Regions from separate parts of the Variovorax arabinosiphilus genome, predicted to be linked through region 2. Evidence: riboswitches for the same ligand, from Rfam matches in the RefSeq annotation. Region 2 holds a riboswitch; the other holds the start of a gene.
The links. A riboswitch is a leader RNA that binds a small molecule or an ion and turns the genes downstream of it on or off. The one in region 2 is predicted to bind glycine.
Positions count from the first base shown of each region.

Region 1: it holds a riboswitch for glycine, as region 2 does, so the genes downstream of both, gcvT (glycine cleavage system aminomethyltransferase GcvT) here and QTH86_RS14900 (FAD-dependent oxidoreductase) in region 2, are expected to answer to the same signal.

Region 1 covers NZ_JASZYB010000001.1:1,452,442-1,467,701, reverse strand. Annotated here, with positions in the region: gene QTH86_RS07035 (exodeoxyribonuclease III) at 1-30, shown strand, start outside; gene QTH86_RS07030 (putative bifunctional diguanylate cyclase/phosphodiesterase) at 154-2,148, shown strand; gene QTH86_RS07025 (SDR family oxidoreductase) at 2,165-2,950, opposite strand; gene gcvP (aminomethyl-transferring glycine dehydrogenase) at 2,996-5,896, opposite strand; gene gcvH (glycine cleavage system protein GcvH) at 5,933-6,304, opposite strand; gene gcvT (glycine cleavage system aminomethyltransferase GcvT) at 6,335-7,516, opposite strand; glycine riboswitch at 7,567-7,688, opposite strand; glycine riboswitch at 7,701-7,788, opposite strand; gene QTH86_RS07005 (hypothetical protein) at 7,809-8,348, opposite strand; gene QTH86_RS07000 (TRAP transporter large permease) at 8,431-9,708, opposite strand; gene QTH86_RS06995 (TRAP transporter small permease) at 9,705-10,199, opposite strand; gene QTH86_RS06990 (TRAP transporter substrate-binding protein) at 10,286-11,257, opposite strand; gene mog (molybdopterin adenylyltransferase) at 11,403-11,999, opposite strand; gene yjgA (ribosome biogenesis factor YjgA) at 11,996-12,652, opposite strand; gene pmbA (metalloprotease PmbA) at 12,722-14,092, shown strand; gene QTH86_RS06970 (NUDIX domain-containing protein) at 14,198-14,653, opposite strand; gene QTH86_RS06965 (GatB/YqeY domain-containing protein) at 14,653-15,102, opposite strand; gene rpsU (30S ribosomal protein S21) at 15,199-15,260, opposite strand, start outside.
Region 2 covers NZ_JASZYB010000002.1:212,186-227,445, reverse strand. Annotated here, with positions in the region: gene QTH86_RS14915 (copper chaperone PCu(A)C) at 1-26, shown strand, start outside; gene QTH86_RS14910 (PhaM family polyhydroxyalkanoate granule multifunctional regulatory protein) at 87-776, shown strand; gene QTH86_RS14905 (FIST signal transduction protein) at 817-2,079, shown strand; gene QTH86_RS14900 (FAD-dependent oxidoreductase) at 2,076-3,302, opposite strand; glycine riboswitch at 3,384-3,492, opposite strand; gene QTH86_RS14895 (helix-turn-helix domain-containing protein) at 3,656-4,423, opposite strand; gene QTH86_RS14890 (hypothetical protein) at 4,551-5,438, shown strand; gene QTH86_RS14885 (MFS transporter) at 5,435-7,372, shown strand; gene QTH86_RS14880 (phosphatase PAP2 family protein) at 7,372-8,040, shown strand; gene QTH86_RS14875 (YiaA/YiaB family inner membrane protein) at 8,167-8,652, shown strand; gene QTH86_RS14870 (hypothetical protein) at 8,688-9,125, shown strand; gene QTH86_RS14865 (DUF2145 domain-containing protein) at 9,203-10,015, shown strand; gene QTH86_RS14860 (zinc ribbon domain-containing protein) at 10,034-11,116, shown strand; gene QTH86_RS14855 (DUF3597 domain-containing protein) at 11,181-11,561, shown strand; gene QTH86_RS14850 (hypothetical protein) at 11,701-12,075, shown strand; gene tgt (tRNA guanosine(34) transglycosylase Tgt) at 12,088-13,260, opposite strand; gene queA (tRNA preQ1(34) S-adenosylmethionine ribosyltransferase-isomerase QueA) at 13,266-14,306, opposite strand; gene QTH86_RS14835 (TIGR01777 family oxidoreductase) at 14,428-15,260, shown strand, end outside.

The DNA.
Region 1 (15,260 bases), on a different contig from region 2:
GACCATGCGCCGACCTGGGTCGTGCTGTGAACCGGTGAGGCGCCCGGACGCACTGTAGGAATCGCTCTGTACACTCCGGCGGGTCCTCCTGTCTCGACCGCGGCCCTGCGCTGGCGCCGGTCTGCCCCGTTCATGAACCACAGCGCGCCTTCCTTGCCGCCCATCGCCTCGGCCGACCACCTGCTTCTGGCGCGCATGGTTCGCGTCGACCAGCTGGTGTCGGTGCGGCGCAGCGTGCTGGCGGCCATGCCGATCAACATCGTGCTCAGCTGCACCGCGGCACTGGTGGCGATCAAGTCGGGCCGCCCGGCCATGGGTCTCTCCTGGCTGATGCTGACGCTGACGGTCAGCGTGGTGCGCATCGTCACCAGCCGCCGCCTGCTCGAGCGCTCGGCCGCCACGGCGGCGCAGGGCGGCGATACCGGCCTGGCCAATGCCCACTGGGTCGAATGGCAGCTGCGGTTGACGGCCATCGCCGCCGGCGTCTCGGGCTGCGTGTGGGCCCTGGTGAGCTTTCTGTGCGACGGCTACACCTCGCCGCAGACGGTGTTCTACCTGACGATCGTCTGCGGCACCTGCGCGGGCGCCGTCACCTACAGCAGCGCCTATGCCCTGGCACCGCTGAGCTTCATCCTGCCGACGCTGCTCTCGGTGATGGTGTCGCTGGTGATCGCCGGCGGTTTCGAGAACGTGAGCCTGGCCGCGATGGTGCTGCTGTACTTCGTCGGCCTCACCCGCGGCTCGCTGGTGAGCGAGAAGGCCTTCCGCGCCGGCAGCCGGCTCAAGAACGAGGCCACCGAACTCGCGGCACGGCTGCACCAGGCGCACCAGTCGCTGCAGGCGTCGACGCAGGCGCTGGCCCGCCGGGCGTCGCACGACTTTCTCACCGGGCTGCTCAACCGCGAAGGCTTCACCCAGGCTGTGGCTGCCCATCTGGCCGAACATCCGCAGCAGTCGCACTGCCTCATGCTGCTCGACCTGGACGGGTTCAAGACCGTCAACGACGTCTTCGGCCACAAGGTCGGCGACCGGGTCCTGGAGGACGTGGCCCGCTGGCTGACCAACGAGCTCGACGGCCTGCAGGCGGTGGCGGGTCGATGGGGCGGCGACGAGTTCGCCATCCTGTACAGCCCGGGCGGGCTGACGACGCCGGAGAAGCTGGCCGAGGCCCTGATCCGTTCCATCCCCTTCGCCACCTCGCACTACGGTGGACACCTGGGGGTGAGCATCGGTGTCCTGAAGTTCCAGGCAGCGGACGCGCTGGCGTTCACCGACCTGATCAGCGTCGTCGACGAGGCGCTCTACGAAGCCAAGCGGGCCGGCCGCAACCGTTACCAGGTGGTCGACGAGGCGCTGAACCTGCAACTGGCCACACGCCGCGAAGTGGAGCGCGACCTGCTGGGAGCGATCCAGTCGCGCAGCATCGAGCTGTGGTACCAGCCGATCCTGGAGCGCCAGAACGGACGCGTCCACAGCCTGGAGGCGCTGATCCGCTGGACGCATCCCCGGCATGGCCGCATCTCGCCTGAACACGTGGTGTTTGCAGCCGCCAGCACCGGCATCGCCGAGAACCTGCTGCGCTACATCCTGGATGAAATCTGCCGGGCCATGGCGCAGCTCGATGCGCCCGGTTCGCCCCTGGCCGGCGTGCCGGTGGCCATGAACGTGTCGCCGCGCGAGATGGCCCAGCTGGCGGTCGACGAGATCGTGCTGGGGACGCTGGCGGCGCGCGGCATCGCCACCTGCCGGCTGCAGATCGAGATCACCGAAGAGGTCGCCCTCGATACGCAGGCCACGCGCGGCCGCCTGAGCGCGCTGTCGGCCGCGGGCGTGGCGATCGCCGTCGACGACTTCGGCGTGGGCTATTCGTCGCTGGCCTCGCTGCGCAGCGACTACGTGCGGCAGGTCAAGATCGACCGCAGCTTCATCGACGGGCTGGAAACCTCGCCCGGCAACGCGGTGCTGGTCAATTCGATCGTGCAGCTGGGCAACTCGCTCGACATCCTCGTCGTGGCCGAGGGCGTCGAAACCAGGGCCGAGCTGGAAGTGCTGACCCTGCTGGATTGCCGGCTGGTGCAGGGCTACCTGTTCGCGCGGCCGGCACCGCTGCCCGAGGTGATGGCCTGGGCGGCGGCTCTACCGAACTGAGCGCGCGGCGTCCCCGTCAGCGGCGCTGCAGCTCGCTGCCGCCGATGTAGATGCGGTTGTGCACCGGCGCGATCACCAGCTCGTTGATGCACACGTGCGGCGGCATCTCGGCGATGAAGCGGATGGTGCGGCCCATGTCTTCCTCCTGCAGCATCAGCGCCTTGTCCTCGGCGCTCGGTTCCACCGGGCGCTTCTTCAGGATCGGCGTGGCCACTTCGCCCGGGCACACGGCCGTGGCGCGCAGGCCGTGCACGCATTGCTCGATGTTGAAGTTGTGCGTCATGGCCGTGAGGCCCGCCTTGCTTGCCACGTAGGCCGGGCCGGTGAGGTAGCTCTGGTGCCAGCCGGCGAAGGACGCGATGTTGATCACCGTGCCGCGGCGCCGCGCCTGCATGCCCTTGAGCACCGCCAGCGTGCAGAAGGTCGCGCCGTTGAGGTTGATGTTGACCACCTTGGCGAAGGTGTCGCCGTCGGTCTCGCTCCAGAAGCGCTTGGGGAAGTTGACACCGGCGCTGTTGACCAGGATGTCGACGCCGCCGTGCCGCGCCTCGATGGCGGCGGCCACGGCGTCGACGGCGGGGCGGTCGCCCACGTCGAGCGCCATCGCCGTGATGCTGCCCCGCGGTGCGCCCTTGGCCTCGGCGTCGGCGATCGCGGCGTCGAGCTTGGCCGCTTCGCGCCCGGAGATCACGACCTGGCAACCGGCCTTCGCCAGGTCGATGGCGCCGGCCAGTCCGATGCCGCTGCCGCCGCCGGTGACCCAGGCGATCTGCCCGTCGAGGGGCTGCTTCGTTTCACTCATCGATGTCTCTCCTTGGAATGGGAAACATCGATTGTGCCGCCGCGATCAGCTCGTCGTGTACGCGTCCACCGGCACGCAGCTGCAGAACAGGTTGCGGTCGCCGTAGACGTTGTCGACGCGGCCGATCGGCGACCAGTACTTGGCCTGCTTGAGGGCGGCCAGCGGGTAGGCACCGAGCTCGCGCGAGTAGGGGTGGGTCCACTCGGTGCTCATCAGGCTGGCGGCGGTGTGCGGCGCGTGCTTGAGCGGGTTGTCCTCCTTCGGCCACACGCCTTCCTCCACCCGGCGGATCTCGCCGCGGATGGCGATCATCGCGTCGATGAAGCGGTCGAGCTCGGCCAGCGGCTCGCTCTCGGTCGGCTCCACCATCAGCGTGCCGGGCACCGGGAAGCTCAGCGTGGGCGCGTGGAAGCCGTAGTCGATCAGGCGCTTGGCGACGTCCTCGGCGGTGACGCCGCAGCGGTCCTTGATGGGTCGCAGGTCGAGGATGCACTCGTGCGCGACATGCCCGTTCGGGCTCGCGTAGAGCGTAGGGTAGTGGTCCTTCAGGCGCGCGCTGATGTAGTTGGCCGAGAGGATCGCCGTCTCGGTCGCGGCCTGCAGCCCGGCCGCGCCCATCATGCGGCAGTACATCCAGCTGATCGGCAACACCGCGGCGTTGCCCAGCGGCGCTGCAGACACGGCGCCGACGTCGTGCCCACCGACACCGGCCGTCGCATGGCCCGGCAGGAAGGGCACGAGGTCTTCCACCACGCACACCGGGCCGACGCCGGGGCCGCCGCCGCCGTGGGGGATGCAGAAGGTCTTGTGCAGGTTCAGGTGGCTCACGTCGCCGCCGAACTCGCCCGGGGCAGCCACGCCGACCAGCGCGTTCATGTTGGCGCCGTCGACGTACACGCGGCCGCCATGCGCATGCACCAGCTCGCAGAGTTCCTTCACGCGGGTCTCGAACACGCCGTGCGTGCTCGGGTACGTGATCATCACTGCGGCGAGGTTCGCGCTGTGCTTCTCGCAGGCGCGCTTCAGGTCGTCGAGGTCGACGTTCCCTTGCGCGTCGCAGGCGGTCACGACCACCTGCATGCCGGCCATCTGCGCGCTGGCCGGGTTGGTGCCGTGCGCCGACGACGGGATCAGGCAGATGTTGCGCTGGCCTTCGCCCTTGGACACATGGAAGGCCTTGATCGCCAGCAGGCCGGCGTACTCGCCCTGCGAGCCGGCGTTGGGCTGCAGGCTGATGCCGGCGTAGCCCGTGGCTTCGCAGAGCCAGTCGCGCAGCTGCTGGTCGAGCTCGGCGTAGCCCTGCAACTGGTCGGCCGGCGCGAAGGGGTGGATGTTCGCGAACTCGGGCCAGGTGATCGGGATCATCTCGCTGGTCGCGTTGAGCTTCATGGTGCAGCTGCCCAGCGGGATCATGCTGCGGTCGAGCGCCAGGTCCTTGTCGGAGAGGCTGCGGATGTAGCGCAGCATCGCCGTCTCGCTCTTGTGCGTGTTGAACACCGGGTGCGTGAGGAAGGCCGAGGTGCGGCGCAGGTCGTCCGGAATGCGCACCGGGGCGGTGTCGGCCAGCTCCTCGAAGCGCGGCATCGGCGTGCCGGTGGGCACGAACAGCGCCCACAGCGTCTCGATGTCGGCGCGCGTCGTCGTCTCGTCGAGCGAGATGCCCAGGTGCTGCTGCAGCCGATGGCGCAGGTTGACGCCGGCCGTGTTCGCGTGCGCGAGGATGGCGGCGGTGTCGTCGCCGCTCTTCACGGTCAGCGAATCGAAGGCGGTGGTGTTGACCAGCTCGCGGCCCATCTGCTCGAGGCCCGCGGCCAGGATGCCGGTGAGCGCTGCCACCCGCTGCGCGATGCGCGTGAGGCCGGCCGGGCCGTGGTACACGGCGTACATGCTCGCGACGACGGCCGGCAGCACCTGCGCCGTGCAGATGTTCGACGTGGCCTTCTCGCGGCGGATGTGCTGTTCGCGCGTCTGCAGCGCGAGGCGGTAGGCGGGCGAACCGTGCACGTCGACGCTCACGCCGACCAGCCGGCCCGGCAGTGAGCGCTTGAACGCATCGCGGCAGGCCAGGTAGGCGGCGTGCGGGCCGCCGTTGCACATCGGCATGCCGAAGCGTTGGGTGGTGCCGCAGACGATGTCGGCGTCCCATTCGCCGGGGGGCGCCAGCAGCGTCAGCGCCAGCAGGTCGGCCGCCACGCACAGCGCGGCGTCGCAGGCATGCGCATGGCCGGCCAGCGGACGCAGGTCGTGCACCTGGCCGGTGGTGCCGGGGTACTGCGCCAGCACACCGAAGAAGTCGCCGCTGGTCATGAGGTGCGGCAGCGTTTCGGACGCAGTGCTCACCTTGATCTCGATGCCCAGGGGGGCAGCGCGCGTGCGCAGCACTTCGATGGTCTGCGGGTGGCAATCGCCGGCCACCAGGAAGATGTTGCTTTTGGACTTCACGCTGCGCTTGGCGAGCGTCATGGCCTCGGCCGCGGCCGTCGCTTCGTCGAGCATCGACGCGTTGGCGATCGCCATGCCGGTCAGGTCGCAGACCATGGTCTGGAAGTTGACCAGCGCCTCCATGCGGCCCTGCGAGATCTCGGCCTGGTAGGGCGTGTAGGCCGTGTACCAGGCGGGGTTCTCGAGGATGTTGCGCAGGATCACGCCAGGTGTGTGGGTGCCGTAGTAGCCCTGGCCGATGAAGTTGCGCGCCACCGTGTTCTTCGCCGCCATCTTCTTCAGTTCGGCCAGTGCGTCGGCCTCGCTCACCGGCGCGGGCAAGCGCATCGGCCGCGTACGGCGGATGGCCGGCGGCACGATGCCGTCGATCAGTTCCTCGCGCGTGGCCGAGCCGATGACCGGCAGCATGCGCGCCTCGTCGGCCGGTTCGATGCCGATGTGACGGGCGATGAATTCGTCGGCGTTCTCGAGTTCGCGCAGGGTGGGGAAGGATGGCGTCGGCATGGGAATGAAGCGATGGGGGCGAGGAAGAAAGGCGGATCAGCTTTCGGCGGCGAACTTGTCGTAGTCGGCCGCGTCGAGCAGGGTGTCGAGCTGCAGCGGGTCGCTCAGCTTGACCTTGAAGAACCAGCCGGCGGCCAATGGGTCGCTGTTGGCGAGCGAGGGGTCGGCGCGCAGGGCTTCGTTGACTTCGGTGATTTCGCCCGAGACGGGCATGAACACGTCGGCCGCGGCCTTGACCGACTCGACGACGCCGGCGACTTCGCCCTGCGCGAAGGTCTTGCCGACGTCCGGCAGATCGACGAACACGACGTCGCCCAGCGCGTCCTGCGCATGCACGGTGATGCCGACGATCGCGTCGCTGCCGGTGGCCTGGACCCACTCGTGGTCCTTGGTGAATTTGGTGCTCATGGGGGCTCCTGAAAAGGGATGAAAAAGAAATCAGCCTCGGTAGTATCGGGTCGGCACGAAGGGCAGGGTGGTGACCTCCATCGGCACTGGCTTGCCACGCACGATGGCCTGGATGCGGGTGCCCGGCTCCGCATACGCGGTGGCGACATAGCCCATGGCGATCGGCCGGTCGGCCGTCGGCCCGAGCAGGCCGCTGGTCACCTGGCCGATGGCGGCACCCTCGAAGGACTCGAGCGGCGTGCCGTCGCGCACCGGGATGCGTTCCAGCGCGACCAGGCCGACGCGGCGGCGCTTGAGCGTGTCGTGGTCGGCGATGCCCGCCGCGCCCGACGCTGCGGCCGCCAGCTGGGCCAGCACCTTGTCGGCACCGGGAAAACCGCCGGCCCGCGCGCCACCGGTGCGGCGCACCTTCTGGATCGCCCAGTTGAGCGAGGCCTCGACCGGCGTGGTCGTCTCGTCGATGTCGTGGCCGTAGAGGCACAGGCCCGCTTCCAGCCGCAGCGAGTTGCGCGCGCCCAGGCCGATCGGCTGCACCTCGGGCTGCGCCAGCAGCAGGCGGGCCAGCGCCTCGGCGTCGTCGGCCTTCACCGAGATCTCGAAGCCGTCTTCGCCGGTGTAGCCGCTGCGGGTGACGAAGGCCGGGATCTTCACGTCCTTGTCGCCGATCTGCACCGCGCCGCCCGTCATGAAGACGAAGCGCTCGACGCCAGGCGACAGCCGCGCCAGCGTGGCGGCGGCCTGCGGGCCCTGCAGCGCGAGCAGCGCGTGGTCGGGCATCGGCTGCACGTCGCAGCGCGCGCCGATGCGAGCCTGGATGTGCGCCAGGTCGGCCACCTTGCAGGCGCCGTTGACGATGACGAAGAGCGAGTCGTGGCCTTCGTTGAAGAACATCAGGTCGTCGAGGATGCCGCCGGCATCGTTCAGCAGCAGGCCGTAGCGCTGCTTGCCGGGCGCCAGGTCGACCACGTCGACCGGCATCAGCGTCTCGAAGGCCGCGGCGGCGTCGGGGCCGACCAGGCGCAGCTGGCCCATGTGCGAGATGTCGAACAGGCCGGCGGCCGTGCGGGTGTGCTTGTGCTCGGCCATCAGGCCGGCGGGGTACTGCACGGGCATCGAGTAGCCGGCGAAGGGCACCATGCGGGCGCCGAGTTCGACGTGCAGGGCGTGCAGCGGGGTCTTCTGGAGCGGAAGCGAATCGTCGGAAGCAGCCATGGGCGCTCTCCAAAACAAGGGGCAGACGGAATCCACGACGCAAGTCATGGGCCACCCCTGCTGTCCGCTCTACCTGAGAGATTCGCCCCGCCTCGTCAAAGGCTTAGGGTTTGCTCCTTCGGTGGGCCGGCGTGTCGCGATGGACTACCGACCTCTCTCCAGCAAGGAAACGCCCGGGTGAACGGGCGCCTCGTCAGTCCTTGGTACCTGAGCGTTCGGATGGATCCTGCGCCTTCGGCGGCCCGTTGCGGGCACTCTCCTGACCGGGTGAGTGTAGTGGATCGGCGCGGGCTCAGTGCACCGTTTCGGCTGGCAACAACCTGGCAATGCGATCACGGATGGCGTCGGCGCGCTCGTCGCCAGCGGCCTGGCGGATCTCCGCGAGCATCGTGTCGGCGACGGCCAGCATGGAGGGGCGGTCGCGCGCCTCGCGCAGCGTGTCTCGCAGGACCTGCGCCATCGCGGGGTCGCGCCGCGCGAACATGCGCTCGCACAGGTCGAACAGGAACATGCGCGTGGTGGCCAGCGACGGCTTGCCGTCGAAAGGGTCGGCCGATGCGGTGGCGGGCACAGCGGGCGCCGACGGCTCGGGCACCTCCGCGACGACGACGGCTGGTGCGTCGAGCCGCTCGTCCGGCGCGTGCAGATACCCCTCGTGCAACAGGTGGCGCGCCACGCGCAGCGCCTCGTCCCGGTCGGTGAAGAGCGGCACGAAGTCGGTCACCGAGCGCTGGCCGTCGGCCATCAGCAGCACGGCGCGCTCGCGCTGCGTCAGCGTGCGGCGGCCGGGGCGCAATTCGTCGCGGGCCTTGTCGGTCTTGCTGAAGAACATCGGATGCCGGGCGGAGGATAGGACTCGCCAGCATCGGGGCTGGGCGTGACAGCGGCATGAAGGCCACTGTCACGCCCGTGCACTATTTCGCGTAGACCAGGTCGCGCAGCGTGAGGGAGATCGCCGGGAAGTAGGTGATCAGCATCAGGCAGCCGAGCACCACCCCCACGAAGGGGATCAGGTCCTTCACGATGCGGTCCAGGGATATTCGCGCCACGGTGCAGGCCGCGAACAGGTTCACGCCGAAGGGCGGCGTGATCATGCCGAGCGCCAGGTTGACCACCATGATCAGCCCGAAGTGCACCGGGTCGATGCCGAAGTGCATCGCCACCGGCGCCAGGATGGGCGCGAGCACGATGATGGCCGCACTGGTTTCGATGAACATGCCGATGACGAACAGCGCCGCGTTCACGCCCAGCAGGAACATGGCGGGCGACTGCAGCACCTGCTCGAGCCAGCGGCCGATGGCGTCGGGCACGCCCGCGCGCGTGATCAGGAAGGCGAACAGCCCGGCGTTGGCGATGATGAACATGATCACCGCCGACGACAGCACCGACTTGCGCAGGATCACGAACAGGTCGGTGACCTTGATCTCGCGGTAGATCACCATGCCGACGACCAGCGCGTAGAACACGGCCACGGCCGATGCCTCGGTGGGCGTGAAGACGCCGCCGTAGATGCCGCCGAGGATGATCACCGGCATCAGCAGTGCCCAGCCGGCCTGCCACAGGGCGCGGCCGAAGGGCATGCGGCCCTCGCCGTCGTTCTTGCCCCAGCCCTTGAACTTGCAGTAGACCCACACGAAGAGCATCAGCGCCAGGCTGATCAGGATGCCCGGGCCGAAGCCGGCGATGAACAGTTCGCCGATCGACACCTCGGCGCTCACGCCGTACAGGATCATCGGGATCGATGGCGGGATGATCACGCCCAGCTCGGCGCTGGTGGCCTGCAGCGCGGCGGCGTACGAGGTGGGGTAGCCGTGCTTGATGAGCGCGGGGATCAGGATGGCGCCGATGGCGAAGGTGGTGGCCACCGACGAGCCCGACACCGCCGCGAAGATCATGCAGGTGAGCACGCAGGTCATCGGCAGGCCGCCCTGCACGCCGCCCACGATGCTCTTGGCGAACTCCACCAGGCGGCGCGAGATGCCGCCGGTTTCCATGAGGTTGCCGGCCAGGATGAAGAAGGGGATCGCCGCTAGCGGAAACTTGTTGATCGAGTTGAAGATCTCCTTGGCGGAGATCAGCATGTTGGCGCCGTTGACCTGCATGCCCACGATCGAGGCGAGGCCGATCGAGACGGCGACAGAGACCGACAGTGCGAAGCACAGCACCATCGTGCCAACCATCATGGGCGTCATTGCGCGGTCTCCAGTTCGAGCCGCTTCGGATCGAGAAAATTGCCGGCGATGCCGAACAGGGAAAAGACGGCGCCGACGGGCAGCGCGAGGTAGGCCCAGACCATCGACAGGCTCTCCAAGCCCGCCATCGACTGCACGCGGCCGCGCATCGCGTAGTCCCAGCCGTACCAGAGGATGATCAACATCAGCGTGAGTGCGGCGAGGCTCACCACCGCGTCCAGCACGCGGCGAAAGCGCGGCGGGCTCCAGCGGTAGAGCACGTCGACGCTCACCATGGCGCCCTGGCGGAATGCCATCGGGATGCCCAGGAAGACCATCCAGATCAGGCTGACCCGGATGAGGATCTCGCTCCACTCGGCAGGCCGCTCGAGCACGAAACGGGTGACGATCTGGAACACGCCGAGCGAGGAGGCGATGACCAGCATCGCGCAGGCGAGCACCATGGACGCGCCGGTCGTCCAGCGCTCCAGGCCAAGGAATTTATCTTTCATCTCTACGCCGTTCTCAAAAACAAAAAAGCCCGCCGAAAGCTGCGGCGGGCCCCGGTGCCATCCCGTGCGGGACGGCGGCCCGGGCATCACTTCACATCGCGGATCTTGTCGAGGTTGGCCTTGCCGAACTGCTTCTCGAAGTCGGCGTTGACGGGCGCCAGCATGGCGACGAACTTCGCCTTGTCGACGTTCTCGATCACGGTCATGCCCTGGGCGCGCAGTTCCTTCACGCCGTTGGCATCGTCCTGGTCGACGCGGTCGCGGTTGGCCTTCACGGCCACCTTCGCGGCCTCGAGGAACGCGGTCTTGTCGGCGGCGCTGAGCTTGTCGAACGACGCCTTGTTCATGACGAAGATGCAGGGCGAGTACACGTGGCCCGTCAGCGACAGGTGCTTCTGCACCTGCGAGAACTTGGCCGACATGATCACCGGCAGCGGGTTCTCCTGGCCGTCGACCGTGCCCTGTTGCAAGGCGGTGAAGACCTCCGGGAAGGCCATCGGCGTCGTGATGATGCCCAGGCCCTTGTACGCCGCGATGTGCACCGGGTTCTCCATGGTGCGCATCTTCAGGCCCTTGAGGTCCTCGGGCGCCTTCACGTCGCGCTTGCTGTTGGTCATGTGGCGGAAGCCGTTCTCGCCCCAGGCCAGTGCCTTGAAACCCTTGGCGTCGAACTTGGCCAGCAGGTCCTGGCCGATCGGGCCGTCGAGCACCGCGCGGGCGTGCGCCTTGTCGCGGAACAGGAAGGGCACATCGAGGATCTTCGTCTCGGGCACGAAGTTGGGGACGGGGCCGGTCGACGAGAAGGCCAGCTCCTGCGTGCCGAGCTGAACCGCCTCGATGGATTCGCGTTCGCCGCCGAGTGCGCCGTTGTAGAAGGTCTCGACCTTGTAGCGGCCGCCGGTGCGGGTCGCGACTTCCTTGGCGAAGGTGTCGATGGCGACGCCCTGGTGCGAGTTCTGCGCGGTCGAGATGCTGATCTTCATGGTGGTCTGCGCGAACGCGGCGCAGGCCAGGCCCATTCCCAGAACCAGGCCAGCGGCCAGTCGGTTCAACTTCATGCGGTGTCTCCTGTTTTGAAAAAGACTGCGCGCGGGACATGCCGGCGCGCAGGCAGGCCGCGACTATGCCGCACTCTGCTGCAGTGCAGCGTCGGGATTTCCACGGGGAGCGCGCCGTGTTAAGAGCGCGCGTTTCCGGTGTGTTTCAGGCGCGGGCCGGGCGGATCGCCGACTTCGGCCGGAAGGCCTTGCAGACGGCGTCGTCCGTCTCGAGGTACGGCCCGCCGATCAGGTCGATGCAGTAGGGCACGGCCGCGAAGATGCCCGGCACGGCCTGCGAGCCGTCGGCGTTCTTCAGGCCTTCGAGCGTCTCCGCGATGGCCTTGGGCTGGCCCGGCAGGTTGAGGATCAGCGCGCGGTCGCGAATCACCGCGACCTGGCGCGACAGGATCGCCGTCGGCACGAAGCGCAGGCTGATCTGCCGCATCTGCTCGCCAAAGCCCGGCATTTCCTTGTGCGCCACGGCCAGCGTCGCCTCGGGCGTGACGTCGCGCAGGGCGGGGCCGGTGCCGCCGGTGGTGAGCACCAGCGCGCAGCCGGCGTCGACCAGCTCGATCAGCGTGGCGCTGATGCCGGCCTGCTCGTCGGGGATCAGCCGCGCCTCGAAGTCGATCGGGTTGCGCAGGGCGCGGGTCAGCCAGTCCTTCAGCGCGGGCAGGCCCTTGTCTTCGTACACGCCGGTGGAGGCGCGGTCGCTGACCGAGACGATGCCGATGTGGACGGGGTCGAACGTGTCGTTCACGCGTCGCGCTCCCGCGATTCCTCGCTGGCTTCGGCCGCACGGTCGCTGCCTGCGTGGGCGGCCAGTTGCGCGCGCACCAGCTGGAACACCTCGCGGTAGGACTTGCCCTGGCGCGGTGCTTCGCCGGGCTTGCCGGCCTTGATGTCCTTGCGGGCCTGACGCACCAGGGCGCGCAGCTGCTGGCTGTCGGTGTCGGGATGGGTTTCTATCCAGCCGCCGAGCGCGTCGTCGTCGGCGATGAGCCGGTCGCGCCAGCGCTCGGCCTCGTGCAGCATGGCGGTTTCCTCGGCGGGTCCGCTGTGCTGTTCGTCGAGCGCGCTGCGCACGGCGTCGAGCACCTCGGGGTCGAGCGCGCGCATCAGCTTGCCGATGAACTGCATCTGGCGGCGCTTGCCTTCGAAATTGGTGATGCGGCGCGCCTCGACGATCGCGTCGACCAGCTTCTCGCCGAGCGGCAGCTGGTCGAACAGGCCGGCGCGCAGACCGAGCAGGTCTTCACCGAGCTTCTGCAGCTCGGCGCTTTCGCGCTTGAGGTCGGTCTTGCTGGCGTCGTCGGTGCCCTTGAGCTCGCGTTTGAGCTCCAGGTCGAGTTCGCTGCCTTCGGCAACGAATTCGCCACGGACGTAGTAGCCTTTTTTGGGTTTGCGGGACATCGGGAGATCCTGGGCCGCAAAGGACCGCGCGAGAGAGGAGAACAGGGGGCCAAGTATCATAGCCAACACATGACGACATCCTCCACGCGCCCCGCGTCCGGCTTTGCGTACAGCCGCTCTTTCTTCGAAAACCTGGTCGACTCCGCCTTGGCGCATGCCAAGAAGCTGGGCGCCACCGACGCGGGGGCCGAGGCCTCCGAGGGCTGCGGCCTGAGCGTGTCGGTGCGCAAGGGGGAACTGGAGAACGTCGAGCGCAACCGCGACAAGTCGCTGGGGATCACGGTGTACGTCGGCAACCGCCGCGGCAACGCGAGCACCTCCGATTTCTCCGAGGCCGCCATCGCCCAGACGGTGCAGGCTGCCTACGACATCGCACGCTTCACCGCCGAAGACCCGGTCGGTGGACTGCCCGACGAGGCCGACATCGTGCGCGAGCAGCCCGATCTCGACCTGTTCCACCCCTGGGACATCGACAGCGAGCGCGCCGCCACGCTGGCGCTCGAATGCGAGGCTGCGGCCCTGTCGACCGACAAGCGCATCACCAACAGCGAAGGCGCCGGCGTCTCGGCCCAGCAGAGCCACTTCTTCAGCGCCCACACGCACGGCTTCCGCGGCGGCTATGCCAGCTCGCGGCATTCCATCTCAGTCGCACCGATCGCCGGCAAGGGCGACGACATGCAGCGCGACGCCTGGTACAGCTCCATGCGCTCGGCCGACGAACTGGCCAGCCCCGCATCGGTGGGCCGCTATGCCGCGGAGCGTGCGCTGTCGCGCCTGAAGTCGCGCAAGATCAAGACGACGCAGTGCCCCGTGCTGTTCGAGTCGCCGCTGGCCGCCGGCCTGCTGGGCGGCCTGGTGCAGGCCACCAGCGGCGGCGCGCTCTACCGCAAGAGCACCTTCCTGCTCGATTCGCTCGGCAAGCCGGTGCTGCCCCAGCACATCGACGTGGCCGAAGACCCGCACCTCCTGCGCGGCAAGGGCAGCGCGCCCTTCGACGACGAAGGCGTGACGACCCGGCCGCGCAAGATCGTCGACGGCGGTCGGCTCGAGGGCTATTTTCTCAGCACCTACTCGGCCCGCAAGCTGGGCATGAAGACCACCGGCAACGCCGGCGGCTCGCATAACCTGACGCTGCGCTCGCGTCTGACGAAGCCCGGCGACGACCTCGACGAGATGCTGCGCAAGCTGGGCACCGGGCTGTTCGTGATCGAGCTGATGGGACAGGGCGTGAACTACGTGACCGGCGACTACTCGCGCGGCGCCAGCGGCTTCTGGGTCGAGAAGGGCCGCATCGCGTTTCCGGTGCAGGAGATCACCATCGCCGGCAACCTCAAGGACATGCTGATGGGCATCCAGGCGGTGGGCGCCGATGCCTACAACTACGGCGCCAAGACCACCGGCTCGATCCTCATCGACCGGATGAAGATCGCCGGGAGTTAGGCCCACCCCCGAAGCGGCGCACTGCGTGTCGCCGCTCCCCCCTCAAGGGGGCGCACCCGGCGGACTGTCGGAGCCAGATCCGCGGGTGCCCTGCCACTGAGTTGATCAGCGCGCTGCGCGCGCCATCGCGATGGCGCGGCGATAGGGCTCCGCGAAGCCGTCCAACGGCGCATCTGGCGCCAGCCAGCGGAAGCGGAATACCAGCCCATCCTCCTCCGGGCTGCCGCTGGCGACATGCTCGAAGGTCTCGGGCAGCACGCCGTCCAGCCGCATCACGTAGAGGTGCCACAGCTGGGCATGTCGGTGCACGTTGCCTTCCACGCCCGCCTCGCACTCGCGTTCCATCGTGCCCAGTGGTTCCAGCGCGCCTTCATAGGCGATGCCCGACTCCTCCAGCAACTCGCGCCGCACGGCGTCTTCGGGCGTCTCGCCGGGCTCCACCGTGCCCTTGGGCAACTGCATGCCGCCGTCCTCCGGGTGGTCGAACACCAGCAGGCGGCCGCGGCTGTCCACCAGGCAGGCGCAGGCCTTGTGGACAGGACGCCGGGCCTCGGCGTCCATCAGGCGCCTGACAAGGCCGCCTTGACGGCTGCGCTGACCTGGCCCATGTCGGCCTTGCCGGCCAGGCGCGTCTTCACGACGCCCATGACCTTGCCCATGTCGCCGGGGCCGCTGGCGCCCAGTTCGGCCACGATGGCCTTCACGGCGGCCACGGTCTCCTCGGCGCTCATGCGCTGGGGCAGGTAGACCTCCAGGACCTTGATCTCGGCGGATTCCTTGTCGGCCAGGTCGGCGCGGCCACCGGTCGTGAAGGCGGCGATCGAGTCCTTGCGCTGCTTGACCATCTTGTCGACGATGGCCACGACCATGGGGTCGTCGAGTTCCACGCGTTCGTCGACTTCCTTCTGCTTCAGCGCGGCCAGCAACAGACGGATGGTGCCCAGGCGCTCGCTGTCCTTGGCGCGCATCGCGGTCTTCATGTCTTCGGTGATCTGTTCCTTGAGGGTCATGGCTTTCTTCTTTCCTTGTCGGCGGCAAAAACAAAAGCCGCGGCAGGTTTCCCCGGCGCGGCTCGGTTCACTGGCACGCGGCCAGCGAAGGGGTGCTTAGTACAGCTTCTTGGGGAGCTGCATGCTGCGCACGCGCTTGTAGTGGCGCTTGACGGCCG
Region 2 (15,260 bases):
CCCCGGCGCACATGCACAAGCACTGATCGCCGACGGCGCCGCAGGCACCCTGGAGTAAGCTGGCGAGCCCACAGCCGGAGACACCCATGAACGATGCGACATCCCCTTTCGCCTTCAGCCAGTTTGTCCCGGGCTTCGACTTCCTGAAGAACCTCGCCGGCGGCGCGAACCCGGGCGGCGGCGCCGTTCCCGGCATGCCCAGCCTGTCGAGCTGGGTGGCCCCGACGCTGTCGGTGGAAGAGGTCGACAAGCGCATCCAGGAGCTCAAGACGGTCCAGTACTGGCTCGAGCAGAACGGCCATGCGCTCAAGGCGACCATCCAGGCGCTCGAGGTGCAGAAGATGACGCTGTCGACCCTGCGCGGCATGAACGTGCAGATGGAAGACCTGGCGAAGGCCTTCACCCGCACCGCCGCGACCGAGCCGATGGCGCCCCCGGCCGCGCCGCCGAGCGCACCCGCCGAGGCGGCCGCCCCCGAGCCCATCGAGGCCGAACCGTCGCCGGCCGAGCCCCCGCCGAAGACCAGCAAGAACGCGGCGGCCACGCCCGGCGTGGTCGACCCGCTGCAGTGGTGGAACGCGCTCACGCAGCAGTTCCAGCAGATCGCCCAGACTGCCGTGGAGGACGCCGGCCAGTTGAAGATGCCTGGCACCGCCGCACCGGCTGCCCGGCCGGCGCCCGCGAAGCGGGCCACAGCGAAGAAGGCCGCAGCGAAGAAGACCACCAAGACCACCGCGCGCAAGACGCCGGCCGCATCGCGCTCACGGAGCCGATGACGCCGCCTTGCGCCCCTCCCGAACCTTCCGGACCCCGCGCATGAAACTCTTTCCCACCGGCCACGCCACCCATCCGCAATGGATCATGGCGGCCGGCCTCGCCCTGGCCCAGGTGCGCGCACAGATGGCGCTGCCCGAGTACGCCTCCGCGCCGACACTGGGCCTGCTCTACATCACCGATCACTACGCGGACGACGCGCAGCAGATCCTCGACCACTTGAGCGCCGAGCTGCCGGAGGTGACGGACTGGTCCGGCACCGTCGCCGTCGGCGTGGCCGCCAACAACGCCGAGTACTTCGACGAGCCCGCGCTCAGCCTGATGCTGTGCGCGCTGCCCAGCGACCAGTACCGCGTGTTCTCCGGCGTGGCGCCGCTGGGCAGCTCCGAGATGGCCGGTTTCGAGGCGCACACGGCGCTGGTCCATGCCGACCCGCGCACGCCCGAGCTCGCCGAACTGGTGGGCGAGATGGCCGGGCGCACCGACACCGGCTACCTGTTCGGCGGCCTCTCGTCGGGGCGCGACGAATCGCTGCAGTTCGCCATCGGCGGCAACGGCAACATCCGCGGCCACGGCGCGGCCGGCGGCGTTTTCTCGGGGGGCATGTCGGGCGTGCTGTTCGGCGAAGGTGTGCGGCTGGTGTCGCGCGTCACGCAGGGCTGCCAGCCGGTGTCGCGCGAACGCGAGATCACCGAGGCCGACGGCAACCTGCTGCTCACGCTCGACGGCGAGCCGGCGCTGGACGTGCTGCTGGCCGAGCTGCAGGTGTCGCTGGACGAGCCGCAGGCCGCGATCGAAGCGGTGCGCGCGACCCTGGTGGGCCTGGTCGATGCGGGCAGCGACGGCATTCGCCGCACCGGTGACCTCGGGGCCGACGTGCTGGTGCGCCACATCATCGGACTCGACCCGACACGCCGCGGCATCGCGATCGCCGACGTGGCCGAAGCCGGCATGCGGATGAGCTTCTGCCGGCGCAACGCGCAGGCCGCGCGGGCCGACCTGATGCGCATCTGCGCCGAGATCCGCGAGGAACTCGAGCCCGAGGAGCAGACGCTGGCGACCGCACGCGCGGTGGCGGCCGGCGAGGCCGAGGCGGCGCCGCATCCGGCACGGCGCGTGGCCGGTGCGGTGTACGTCAGCTGCTCGGGCCGCGGCGGGCCGCACTTCGGCGCCCCCAACGCCGAGATGCAGATCGTGCGGCATGCGCTGGGCGACGTGCCGCTCGTCGGCTTCTTCGCGGCCGGCGAGATCGCCCGCCACCACGTGTACGGCTACACCGGCGTGCTGACCGTCTTCGTCGCCTAGCCCTTCGCGAAGGCGAATTCGACCTCGGGCGACATCCCGCTGACGATGCGGGCGATCGACTTGCCGGCGCCGCAGGCGTGGATCCAGCCGGGTGCGCCCGGTGCGACGTTCAGGAACAGGTTGCGCATGCGGGTGCGGCCGATCAGCGGCAGGCCATTGGCGCTGCGTGCATAGGGGGTGGTGGTCAGCACCGCGCCGCGCGCGTCGACCAGGCCGGGAAGCAAGGTCTCGACCCGCGCGAGCATGCGCGCCAGCCGCACGTCGTCGCGCAGCGCGGCGGCGGCACTCCCGGCCCGCACCGTCGTCCAGACCCGCAGGCGGTCGCCGTCCGGCGTCGTGACGCGCTGCAGGCGCAGCCGGCTGTGGAGGTCCTGCAGCATGACCTGCGGGGCCTGCGCCGGGTTCTTCAGCGGCAGCAGCACCACATGCTCGTGGACCCGCCGCAGCCGCAGCGGCACGCCCAGTCCCTGCGCCACGGGCGCGCTGCCGCTGCCCAGCGCCATCACGTACGCGTCGGCACGCAGCGTGGTGCGTTCGCCGTCGGCGTTGCGCAGTTCCACATGGTCGACCCGGCCCTCGCGTGCATGCAGCTGGGTCACCGTGTGGTTCATGAGGAAGTGAACCCCGGCGGCGCGGCACATGAAGATGGCGCTGCCCACGAAACCGGCGGCGTCGGACGAGGTGCCTTCGCGCGTGAAGGCGGCGCCGGCAAGTTGGCCGCGCAGGGGTTCGAGCGCGGGCTCGATGCGCAGGGCCTCGTCCGCCGAGAGCAGGTGCATCACACAGCCCAGCGCATGGAGGCGCGGCACATTGCGTGCGAATTGCCCGAAGGCCTCGGCGTCGGTGTAGATCCGCATCCAGCCTGCACCCCGGGACGGCTGCGTCACGCCCGCCTCGCGGCCCAGCGCACGCACGCTTTCACGGCTGTAGGCGCCCAGGCGCGCCAGATGTTCCATGCGCTCCGTGGGCCGATGGGCGGTGCCGGTCAGGTAGCCGGTCCAGCCATGCACGCGGTTGCGCACGCGTTCGAACGCGGCGCGCCACGAGGTGCCGGGACGGTAGGTGGGCAGAGGGGCCGCCGGCGTGGGCGTGTCGACCAGGCCCCGGACCTTGGCCGCGGGCGTGCCGTGGCGGTCGATCACGGTCACCTCGTGGCCGAGTTGCTGGAGGTAGTAGGCCGAAGCGACGCCAAGCAGCCCGCCGCCCAGAACAATCACGCGCATGGTCCAAATCCTTGTGGGATGGCACAAACGGCGGATGCACGACCAGCCCTGTGGTCGCTGGTCGGATCCGGGGTTCGGGTTGCCGCTCCCTCTGTCCTTGGTACCTGAGAGATTCGCCCGCACGCGACGTGCGACGGGGTTGCTCCTTCGGTGCATCGCGCCAGGGCGATGGCTCTCCAGACGGCTAGATCAATAGACGGCAGTCATCGAACCGGCATGCGGTTCACCTCGGCGTTCATGGGAGTTTGCGCGTACGGTGGGGTGGGAACACCCGCTCTCCTGCAGACCTAGAGTTTACCCTTGTTGACAATTTGGTGCGACTGGCCATTCGGCCTATGTGCCGTTGTTGTTTTTCAGGGTTCTCGCCCCGACTTGGCCGGTTTGGCGTCGCCGCGGCGCAGGCGGGTGAAGGCCTCGAACTCCCAGTTGCGCATGCCCAGCAGCAGGGTGTAGCCCTCGCGGTCGTTGGGCGAGAGCTTCTGGTCGGTCTGGTGCTGCTGCGCGAAGTCCTGCGCCACCCGCTGCAGCCGCTCGAGGAAGGACGGCGCCAGCGCCCGGCTGATCGAGCCGTGCACCAGCAGCAGGCCCTCGGCCGGGCCGTCGAAACCGCCGCGGTAGTAGTCGAGCACCACGTTCTCGCGGAAGAAGTCCATCACCGGCCCGTGCGGCCGCCAGCGGAAGGTCTTGGCCAGCTTGAGCCGGTATCGGTTGAGTGGCCGCAGCTCGATGATGCCGATGCGGTCGAGCTGCACCAGGCAGGCGATGCACTCGGCCTCGGTGATGCGGTAGGCCGCCACGATCTGCTCCAGCGTCCATTGGCTCAGCACGTTGATGGCCACCAGGAGCAGTTTCTTGTCGCGCACCACCGCCTTCTCCTGCTCCTGCGTCAGCTCGCGCAGCAGCGGCTGGGCGTCGGCCACGCGGCGCGCCAGCTCGGCGAAGTCGATCTTGAGCGCCCGGCAGATCGCGTCGACCCGGCTGAGCGGCATGTCGCCCTTGGCCAGCATCCGCTTGACGCTGGACTCGGCCATGCCCAGGCCGCGCGCCAGATCGGCGTAGGTCATGCGGGCGCTTTTGAGTTCGTTCTTCACGGCCTGCACGAGGTCGATGGTGGTGCTCATGGAGACAGGTCCTTGGTACTGATTTTCGATACCGTTCGGCTTGGATTGGCAGACCGTATCGATTTTCGATGCCAAATTGTGCCGGTGGCAACTAGATTCCGCTCCCACCGCACCACCGGAGCCCACCATGAACCGATCCAAGCGCTTCCCGACCTGGCCGCTGTTCCAACGCCTGGCGCCGCAGCTCCCGCCGCTGGAGGGGCGCGAGCGCGCGCTGCTCTGGCTCGTCGCGGCCTTCGTGCTTATCGCCTGCTTCGGGCCGGCCGTGCCGGACCCCTCGGCGGCAGGTGGTGCGGGTTTTGCAGATGCGCGCGCCTGGCGCGGGCTGCCTTTCGCGATGGACGTGCTGAGCAACCTGCCGTTCGCGGCCTTCGGCCTCTGGGGCCTGTGGCGGCTGCGGCGCTTCGACACCCTGCATGAGCGCCTGCGGTCGACCGCCGCGCTGGACTGTGCCTGGCTGTTCTTCGCGGGCTTGATCTTCACCGCGGCCGGCTCGGTCTTCTATCACCTGCAACCCGACGCGCTGCGGCTCGCGGCCGACCGCGCCGGCATGGCGATCGCCTTCGCCGGCATCCTCGGCCTGGCGGTGTGCGAGCGGGTGAGCCTGCGCGCCGGCTGGCCGGCCGCCTGCGTCGCCTTCGCAGGCGGTCTGATGGCGGTGGCGGTGTACCACGAGCGTGGCGACGTCCTGCCCTGGGCGGTGGTCCAGTTCGGCGGCATGGCGCTGGTGCTGGGGCTCGCCCTGCTCCGGCCGGTGCCGGGCGCGATGGGCCTCAAGCTCGGCGCGGTCATCTTCTTCTATGCCGTGGCAAAACTCCTCGAGCTGGGCGATCACGGGATCTTCGAGGCGACCGGCCAGATCGTCCCGGGCCACACGCTCAAGCACCTGGTCGCGGCCTGCGCGGCCTGGCCGGTGCTGCGGGCGGTCGACGGGCTGACCTGCCCGGCCCTGCGGCACAATCCACGCGCCACTGCCATGACGGTCCGAGGAGCCCCGACAGGGACATTCGAATGACGACACCCGCCGCTGCTGCTTCGACCGACGTCCACGCGAACCAGTTCGCCCTGTTGGGCCAGCGGCGCTTCGCCCCCTTCTTCTGGACGCAGTTCGCCGGCGCGGCCAACGACAACCTCTTCAAGTTCGCCTTCACCGTGATGGTGACCTACCAGCTCCAGCTGAGCTGGATGCCGCCGGCCATGGCGGGCCTGGCGATCGGTGCGCTCTTCATCCTGCCTTTCCTGCTGTTCTCGGCCACCGCCGGGCAGCTGACCGACAAGTTCGACAAGACGAGGATGATCCGCGTCGTCAAGAACCTCGAGATCGTCATCATGGCGATCGCCGCCTGGGGTTTCGTGCGGGCCGACGCGGTGGTGCTGCTGGGGTGCGTCTTCCTCATGGGGCTGCATTCCACGCTGTTCGGCCCGGTCAAGTTCGCCTACCTGCCGCAGGTGCTCGACGCGCGCGAGCTCACCGGCGGCAATGGCATGGTCGAGATGGGCACTTTCGTCGCCATCCTGCTCGGTCAGGTGGCCGGTGGCCTGCTGGTGGCGCTGCCGGGCGTGGGCCACACGACGGTGGCGGTGGCGTGCGTGGGGCTGGCGCTGGTGGGGCGCGGCGTGGCGCAGGCGATTCCCCCGGCGCCCGCCACCGACCCGGGCCTGGTCGTCAACTGGAACCCCTTCAGCGAAACCTGGCGCAACCTCAAGCTGGCGCACGGCAACATCGTGGTGTTCCGCTCGCTGCTGGGCATCTCGTGGATGTGGTTCTTCGGCGCGGTCTTCCTGAGCCAGTTCCCGAGCTTCGCCAAGGAGGTGCTGCACGGCAACGAGCAGGTCGCCTCGCTGCTGCTGGTGGTGTTCTCGATCGGCATCGGCATCGGCTCGCTGCTGTGCGAGACGCTCAGCCGCCGCCAGGTCGAGATCGGCCTGGTGCCGCTCGGCGCCATCGGCATGAGCGTGTTCGCGATCGACCTGTATTTCGCCTCGCGCGGCCTGCCGGCGGTGCCGGAGATGGGCCTGGGCGCGTTCGTGGCGCAGGCGGCGCACTGGCGGGTGATGGCCGACCTCGGCCTGCTGTCGCTCTTCGCCGGCCTCTACAGCGTGCCGATGTACGCGCTGATCCAGCTGCGCAGCCAGCCGACGCACCGCGCCCGCATCATCGCCGCGAACAACATCCTCAACGCGCTCTTCATGATCGCCAGCTCGGTCATCGCCGGCGCGCTGCTCAAGGCCGGCTTCACCATTCCGCAGATCTTCCTGTTCACCGGCATCGCCAACGCGGTGGTGGCCTTCTACATCTTCATGCTGGTGCCCGAATACCTGCTGCGCTTCGTGTCGTGGCTGCTGTCGCACTTCATCTACCGCTTTCGCATCCGCGGCGACGAGCACATCCCGACCGAGGGCGCGGCGGTGCTGGTGTGCAACCACGTGAGCTTCATCGATGCGGTGCTGCTGATGGCGGCCAGCCCGCGGCCCATCCGCTTCATCATGGACCACCGCATCTTCCGCGTACCGGTGCTGGGCTGGCTCTTCAGGCTGGCCAAGGCGATCCCGATCGCACCGCAGAAGGACGACCCGGTCGCCTACGAGCGCGCCTTCGCGCAGGCGGTCGACGTGCTGCGCGAGGGCGACCTGCTCGCCATCTTCCCCGAGGGCGCGATCACCCGCGACGGCACGCTGCAGCCCTTCAAGGGCGGGGTGATGAAGATCCTCGCGGCGGCGCGTGACGAGGGCCTCGAACCGCCCGTGATCCCGATGGCGCTGACCAACCTGTGGGGCTCGTTCTTCAGCCGCATCGAGCAGCGTGACGGGCAGAACGTCGCGATGGTGCGGCCCTTCCGCCGCGGGCTGTTCAGCCGGGTGGGTCTGCATGTCGGCCCCGCCGTCCCCGGGCCCGAGGTGCAGCCCGAATCGCTTCAGTCGCGCGTCAGCGGGCTGCTCGCGACCTGATGGCGGGGCTGCGCGACGCTTTCTGGGGCGGCCTCGGTGCGGTGCCGCCGGCGTTCTGGCACGCCTTCACCTGGCTGGGCGACAGCGGGCTGCTGCTGCCGGCGTCGGTGCTGATCGCGCTGCTGCTGTGGCTGTCGCCGGGCGGCGGACGCTGGACTGCCTTCAGCTGGTGCCTGGCCTTCGGTGTGGGCGGCGCGCTGATCGTGGCGTCGAAACTGGCCTTCATGGGCTGGGGCCTGGGCAGCGCGCGTTTCAACTTCACCGGGTTCAGCGGCCACACGGCGATCAGCACCAGCGTGTGGTCGGTGGCCCTCTGGATGGTCGCGGCGCGGCGGTCGCCGGCCCTGCGCTGCGTGGCGGTGGCCGCCGGCTGGGCCCTGGGCGCGGCCATCGGCGCCTCGCGCCTGGCAATCTTCGCGCACTCGGTGTCGGAGGTGGCGGCGGGCCTGCTGCTGGGCATCGCGATCTGCCTCGTTTTCCTGTGGCTGGTGCGCCGTCAGCCGGCGCCCCGGGCGCCCTGGCCGGTGATGCTGCTCGGGCTGTTGCTGCCGCTGGCGTTCCAGACGCCGGGCGCGCCGGCGCCCACGCAGGACCTGCTCGAAGCCATCGCCGTCCGGCTGGCCGGCATCGAGCAGCCCTACACCCGGGACGATCTCCAGCGGATGTGAGGCGACGAGTCGGTATCGAAATTCGGTACCGATGGCGCTGCGTAGGAGGTCTGGTGCATGGATATGCGCCTTTTCGGCAAGCGGAGGGCGATCATCCGATCACCTTCACAACGCCGCGAGGCTTTCATGCAAAACCTTCCCTCCACCGTCTCCCTTCAGCGCGACACGCGGGCCTGGCAGTTCCAGGTGTGGACCTCCTTCGGCATCGCCGTGTCGCTCTGCGCGATCGGCCTGGGCTGGCTGCCCGGTGCGGCGCTCGACCGCGCCTTCATGGTGATGGGCTACGTGTTCTGCCTGTCGGCGGCGTTCGTGCTGGCGAAGTTCGTGCGCGACAACCAGCACGGCGCGGCCCGCTCCGCCGGCGACACGCCGATGTGGAAGCTGGTGGTCTGGGGCGGCTTCCTCACGGCCATGGCGCTGACCGGCTGGGGCCTGCTGCGCATGGAGATCCACGAGACCTACAAGGCTTTCCTGGGCGTGAGCTGGCTGTTCCTCATCAGCACGGCGTTCACCCTGGCCAAGACCCTGCGCGACCGCCACGAGGCCGACCTCGCCGAAGCCCGGCTGCAAGGCCGCCGCGAAGCCCGCGCTGCCGACAGCGCTGCGGAATGACGCGCGACATCCCCCTCTTTCCCAGGAGCACTCCCATGAAAAAGATGTTTGTTGTTTCCCTGCTGGCCGCCTGCACCGTGTTCTCGGCGCAGGCGCAAAGCGAGGCCTCCGCGGCCCTGTCGCTGCTGCCGGTCGCGTCGGTGGTCGGTACTGCCTCGGTGGCGGGCGCCACCGCCAGTGCCGTGGTGGCCGTGCCGGTGGCCCTGTCGGTGGGCGGGGCGGCGCTCACGGTGGTGGCGGTCGAGGCGTCGGCCGAGGGCACCGTCTACCTGCTGGCGCGCGCGTCGGACGGCGCCCGCGCCAGCGTCCACCTCGCCGGCGCTGCCGCGCAGGGCAGCGCGATTGCGGTGGGCACCGTCGTCACGGTGAGCGTGATCGGCAGCGGTGTCGTGCTGTCGGCCGCGGGCGAGATGATCGCCTTCATTCCCAACACCATCGGCCGCGCGCTGCTGCACAACGAGAGGCTGATGTGAACCCGCGCGCGCCCACCAACTTCGGCCGGTACGACGACTTCGGGCGCCCCGTGGCGGCGGCGCGCTGGCCCTGCCGCATGCGCGTGGCGCTGCGCACCGCGCTGCTCGTGGCGGCGGTCGTGCTGGCCGGCCTGTTCCTCTTCCCGACCGAATCGCACGCGGGCCGCTCGTGCGAGCCGGCGCGTCCGACGGCACAGCAGGTGCAGCAGGGCTTGACCTTGGCCGAACGCACGGCGCAGGCGCTGGACGCCAGCGGTGCGCGCGTGGTGCTGCTGGCGCGCGCCGGCCAGGACCTCGGCAAGTACGGGCTGCGCTGGTCGCACGTCGGCATCGCCTACAAGACCGACGCCGGCCCGTGGCGCGTGGCGCACAAGCTCAACCAGTGCGGCACGGCAGTCTCCGGTCTCTATCGCCAGGGCTTGGGCGAGTTCTTCCTCGACGACCCCTGGCGCTACGAGGCGGCGTGGTCGGTGCCCACACCGGCCGTGCAGGCGCAACTGTCCGCGCTGCTGGGCGTGGCGCCGGTCGATGGCATCGGGCGCCTGCACACGCCGGCCTACAGCCTGGTGAGCTATGCGTGGGCCGACAAGTACCAGCAGTCGAACCAGTGGGTGATCGAGACGCTGGCGCTGGCCATGGCGCCGTCGACCATCGCCGACCGCGGCCAGGCGCAGGCGTGGCTGCGCTTGAAGGGCTACACGCCGACCACGCTCAAGCTCGGCCCGCTCACGCGGCTGGGCGGGCGCATGAGCAAGGCCAATGTGGCTTTCGACGACCATCCGAACGACAAGCGCTTGTCCGACCGCATCGAGACCGTCACGGCCGATTCGGTGTTCGCCTGGCTGCAGCGCAGCGGGCTGGGTGCGGCGCCGGTCACACTCGGCCTGTAGATCAACGAGGAAGAATTCATGAGCAAATCTTTGCGACTGTCGGAGAAATGGTTTCGCCGCGGGCTGTGGCTGGTGGCGGTGGTGTTCGCCAGCTTCCTGATCGGGCTCGGCGGCGCGCTGGTGGGCGACCTGCCGCAGGTCGAACGGGCCCTGCAGCTGGACGACTTCATCGACCGCGCGGCGGCGGAGCCCTTGCGGGCCGGCGTGCGCGAGGCCGAACGCACCGAACGCCAGGCCGCCCGCGAGCTGGAGCAGGCCGAGCTGAAGCTGTCGGTCGCCCAGCAGGCCAGCCACACGGCCCGCGAGACCTTCGGCAACTGGGTCGCGACGCGCCGTGCCACTGCCCAGCCCGACCAGGACGCCGAACTCATCGCACGCACCCGTGCGCTCGACGGGCTGAAGGCGAAGGAAGACGAGGCGCAGCAGAAGGTCGACGCGCAGCAGCAGGTCGCGCTCGATGCCCGCCAGGCGCAGGAAGCGGCGCAGCAGAAGCTGGCCGTGCTGGAGGCCGACGCGCAGGAGAAGCTGCGTGCCGAATACCGCCGCGTCGAGCTGCGCGTGTTCGGCTACCGGCTGGCGCTCACGCTGCCCCTGCTGCTCGTGGCGGGCTGGCTCTTCGTGAAGAAGCGCAAGAGCACCTACTGGCCCTTCGTCTGGGGCTTCATCTTCTTCGCGCTCTTCGCCTTCTTCGTCGAGCTGGTGCCCTACCTGCCAAGCTACGGCGGCTATGTGCGCTACGTGGTGGGCATCGTGCTGACGGTGCTGGTCGGGCGCTACGCGATCGTCGCGCTCAACCGCTACCTGGCGCGCCAGAAGCTGGCCGAGGCGCAGCCCGACATCGTGCGGCGCGAGGAGCTGAGCTACGACACCGCGCTGGCGCGCCTGGCCAAGAGCGTGTGCCCCGGCTGCGAGCGCCCGGTGGACCTGAAGAACCCGGCGATCGATTTCTGCCCGCACTGCGGCATCGGCCTGTTCGACCACTGCGGCGCCTGCGATGCGCGCAAGAGCGCCTTCTCGAAGTTCTGCCACGCATGCGGCACGTCGGCACAGACGCAAACACTTTCGGCCCAGCCAACCCTGGCCGGCGCGTCGCCTGCGTGATAGAAGCTCGTGCGGCGCCCGGCGCCGCGTTTCACAGAACCAGTCTGATATTCAAGGAGTACCCATGAGCATTTTCGGCAAGATTTTTTCCAAGATTTTCCCGTCGGCCAACGCGGCTGAAGTCCAGGCCGCCCCGGCGCCTGCACCCACGGCCAGCGCGCCCGCGGCGCCGGCACCGCCACCCTCGATCCCGCTGGGCGACGTCCCGGCCATCCTGGATGCGATGCCCGGGGCCGCCGGCCTGAACTGGCGCACGTCGATCGTCGATCTGCTCAAGTTGCTCGGCCTGGACAGCAGCCTTGCCGCGCGCAAGGAACTGGCTAGCGAGATCCTCTACAGCGATGGCGAGCCGGGTTCGGCCGAGTGGAACATCGGCCTGCACAAACAGGTGATGACCCGCATCGCCGCGAACGGCGGTACCTTGCCGGCAGAACTGCGCGACTGAGTCGCCCCCGCCTGCACCCGAAGCCCGTCGCCGACGGGCTTTTTTGCGCCTGGGCCGAGCGGCGTATGGCTTCCGTCGAATGGGCGGCGCGCGCGTGCCCGCCTACGCTTGCCGGCTTTCCATGCGACGGGATCCCGCGATGTCCTTCTCCTACTGCCGTGCCGTGGTGCGGCTCGTCCTCGTCTCGGCGAGCGCCTGGGTGCTGACCGCGCACGGCGAAGCCGCTGCCGGCGTGAAGCTGTTCAAGATCGTCTCGCCGCGCGACGACATCGTCGTCGGTGTCGACGTCGAGCAACTCGGCAGGGGCAGCGAGCCCGCGGTGCAGCGGCTGGCCGCGCTGCTGGCCGACAAGGGCCAGGTCACGCTTTGGCAATATGCCTCCGCCAAGGAGGCAGACGGTGCGCTGGTGCAGGCGCCGCTGCGGCAGATCGCGGTGTTCAAGAGCGAACTGCTGCGCATCGAGCCTTACAGCACGCCGCTGCCGATCAGGCCTTTCCTCGCCACCGCTAAATAGCCGCCGACCCGTTCACACGCCGCGGGCCCGATCCGACTTGAACTGCTGCCGGAACTCGGCGAAGCGCCCGGCGTCGAGCGCTTCGCGAATCTCGCGCATCAGGTTCAGGTAGTAGTGCAGGTTGTGGATGGTGCAGAGCATCGGCCCGAGCATCTCGCCGCAGCGGTCGAGGTGGTGCAGGTAGGCGCGGCTGAAGCCTTCGCGGCCGCCATCGTTCCAGCTCACGCCTGAGGTGCCGGCACAGGCGTGGCAGGTGCAGCTCGGGTCGACCGGCTGCGGGTCCATCTTGTGGCGCGCGTTGCGCATCTTCAGGTCGCCGAAGCGCGTGAACATCGTGCCGTTACGCGCATTGCGCGTGGGCATCACGCAGTCGAACATGTCGACGCCGTCGGCCACGCCCTGCACCAGGTCTTCGGGCGTGCCCACGCCCATCAGGTAGCGCGGCTTGTGCGCCGGCAGTTTGTGGGGCGTGTGGCCCATGATGTGCAGCATCTGTTCCTTGGGCTCGCCCACGCTCACGCCGCCGATGGCGTAGCCGGGAAAGTCCATCTCGACCAGCGCGGCCAGCGATTCCTCGCGCAGGTTCTCGAACATGCCGCCCTGCACGATGCCGAAGAGCGCGTTCGGGTTCTCGAGGCGCGCGAACTCGGTCTTGCAGCGCGCGGCCCAGCGCAGGCTCAGTTCCATCGACGTGCGCGCCTCGGCCTCGGTCGTGATGTGGCCGTTGGTGTCGTAGGGCGTGCATTCGTCGAACTGCATGACGATGTCGCTGTTGAGGATGGTCTGGATCTGCATCGAGACCTCGGGCGTGAGGAAGAGCTTGTCGCCGTTGACCGGCGACGCGAACTTCACGCCTTCCTCGCTGATCTTGCGCATCGCACCCAGCGACCACACCTGGAAGCCGCCCGAGTCGGTGAGGATCGGCTTGTTCCACTTCTCGAACTGGTGCAGCCCGCCGAAGCTGGCCATGACGTCGAGACCCGGGCGCATCCACAGGTGGAAGGTGTTGCCCAGGATGATCTGCGCGCCCATCTCTTCGAGGCTGCGCGGCATCACGCCCTTGACGGTGCCGTAGGTGCCCACGGGCATGAAGATCGGCGTCTGCACTGGGCCGTGGTTGAGCGTGAGCGTGCCGCGGCGCGCGTGGCTGGTCGGGTCGGTGGTGAGGATGTCGAAGTTCAGCATGGGATTCAGTCCTGTCGTGCCAGCAGCATGGCGTCGCCGTAGCTGAAGAAGCGGTAGCGCTGGGCGATGGCGTGGGCATACAGCGCCATCACGCGCTCGTAGCCGGCCAGGGCGCTCACCAGCATCATCAGCGTGCTCTTGGGGAGGTGGAAGTTGGTGATCAGCAGGTCGACGTGCGCGAAGGCGAAGCCCGGCGTGATGAAGATGCGCGTGTCGCCGGCGGCTTCGCCGCTCTTGGCCCACGACTCGAGCGTGCGCACGGTCGTCGTGCCGACCGCGACGACCCGGCCGCCGCGCGCCTTGCAGTCGGCGATGGCGCGCTGCGTGGCTTCAGGCACCTCGTAGCGCTCGGCATGCATGGTGTGCTCGGCGATGTTCTCGGTCTTTACCGGCTGGAAGGTGCCGGCGCCGACGTGCAGCGTGACATTGGCGCGCTGCACGCCACGCGCTTCGAGCTGCGCGAGCAGGCCTTCGTCGAAGTGCAGCGCCGCGGTCGGTGCGGCCACGGCGCCGGGGACGCGCGCGAACACGGTCTGGTAGCGGCGCTCGTCCTCGGCGGAATCGGTGTGCGCGATGTAGGGCGGCAGGGGCACGTGGCCGCAGCGCGCCATCAGTGCGTACGGGTCTTCGCCGGCCGGGCTCTGGAAGGCGAAGCGGAAGAGGGCGCCGTCTTCGTCCGGCCAGCGGCCGAGCAGCGTGGCGCTGAAGCCGCCGACCATCGCCAGCGTGGTACCGACGGGCGGCTTCTTGCTGACCTTCATGTGGCAGACGGTCTCGTTGCCGGTGAGGACGCGCTCGACCAGCAGCTCCAGCTTGCCACCCGTCGGCTTCTCGCCAAACAGACGCGCCTTGACCACACGGGTGTCGTTGAAGACCAGCAGGTCGCCGCGCTTCAGCAGGCTCGGCAGGTCGCGGAAGATGCGGTCGACCGGCGCGTCTCCGGTGCCGTCGAGCAGGCGGGAGGCGGTGCGTTCGGTGGCGGGGTGCTGCGCGACCAGATCGGGCGGCAGGGCGAAGTCGAAGTCGGAAAGCGTGAAGGCGCGCATGGTGCTTGAGGGCCGGACGGGCCCGTGCCAAGGAGGCATGGGAAGGACAGAAGTGCGGGCCGGATTCTCCCATGGCGGAAAAGGCCGGGTGCGCCATGGGGCGGCGCGGCAGAATCGGCGCATGACCACGCCATCCGTTCCGAACCCCGATGCCGCGGGCGTGCCGGCGCTGCACTTCGCTGACGCGCCGCAGCATGTGCTGCTCACGGGCGGCACGGGCTTCGTCGGGCGCCACCTGGTCGCGGCGCTGCGGGCCGACGGCCACAGCGTGACCGTGTGGACGCGCGATGTGGCCGCCGCCGCCCGGCGCTTCGGCGCGACGGTGCGCTGTGTCCGGCAGCTCGACGAGATACCGGCGACGCCTGCGGTCGACGTGGTGGTCAACCTGGCCGGCGCGCGCATCGTCGGTCCGCGTTGGACGGCCGCGCGCCAGGCCGTCCTGCTCGCGAGTCGTGCCGGGCTGACCGATGACCTGGTCGCGTGGATCGCCCGGCGCCCCGTGAAGCCGTGGCTGATGCTGTCCGGCTCGGCGGTCGGCTATTACGGCGTGCAGCCGCAGGGCGATGTGGCAGAGCTGACCGAGGCGAGCCCGCCGCAGCCGCTCTTCATGTCGCGCCTGTGCCAGGCGTGGGAGGCGTCGGCACACGCTGCTGCCGCGCACGGCGTGCGCGTGAACTGCCTGCGTTTCGGCCTGGTGCTGGGACACGGCGGTGCGTTGCCGGGGCTGCTGATGCCGGTGAAGATGGGTGTCGGCGGACGGCTCGGCACCGGCCGGCAGTGGGTGTCGTGGATCCATCTGCAGGATCTGCTGGGCGCCATGGCCCACGTGTGGCGCGTCGCGGCGACCCCCGGTGCGCCCGCCGAACCGCAGGCCTGGAATTTCACGGCGCCCGAAGCCTTGCAGCAGGAGGACTTCATGCGCACCGCCGCGCAGGTGCTGCACCGTCCGTTCTG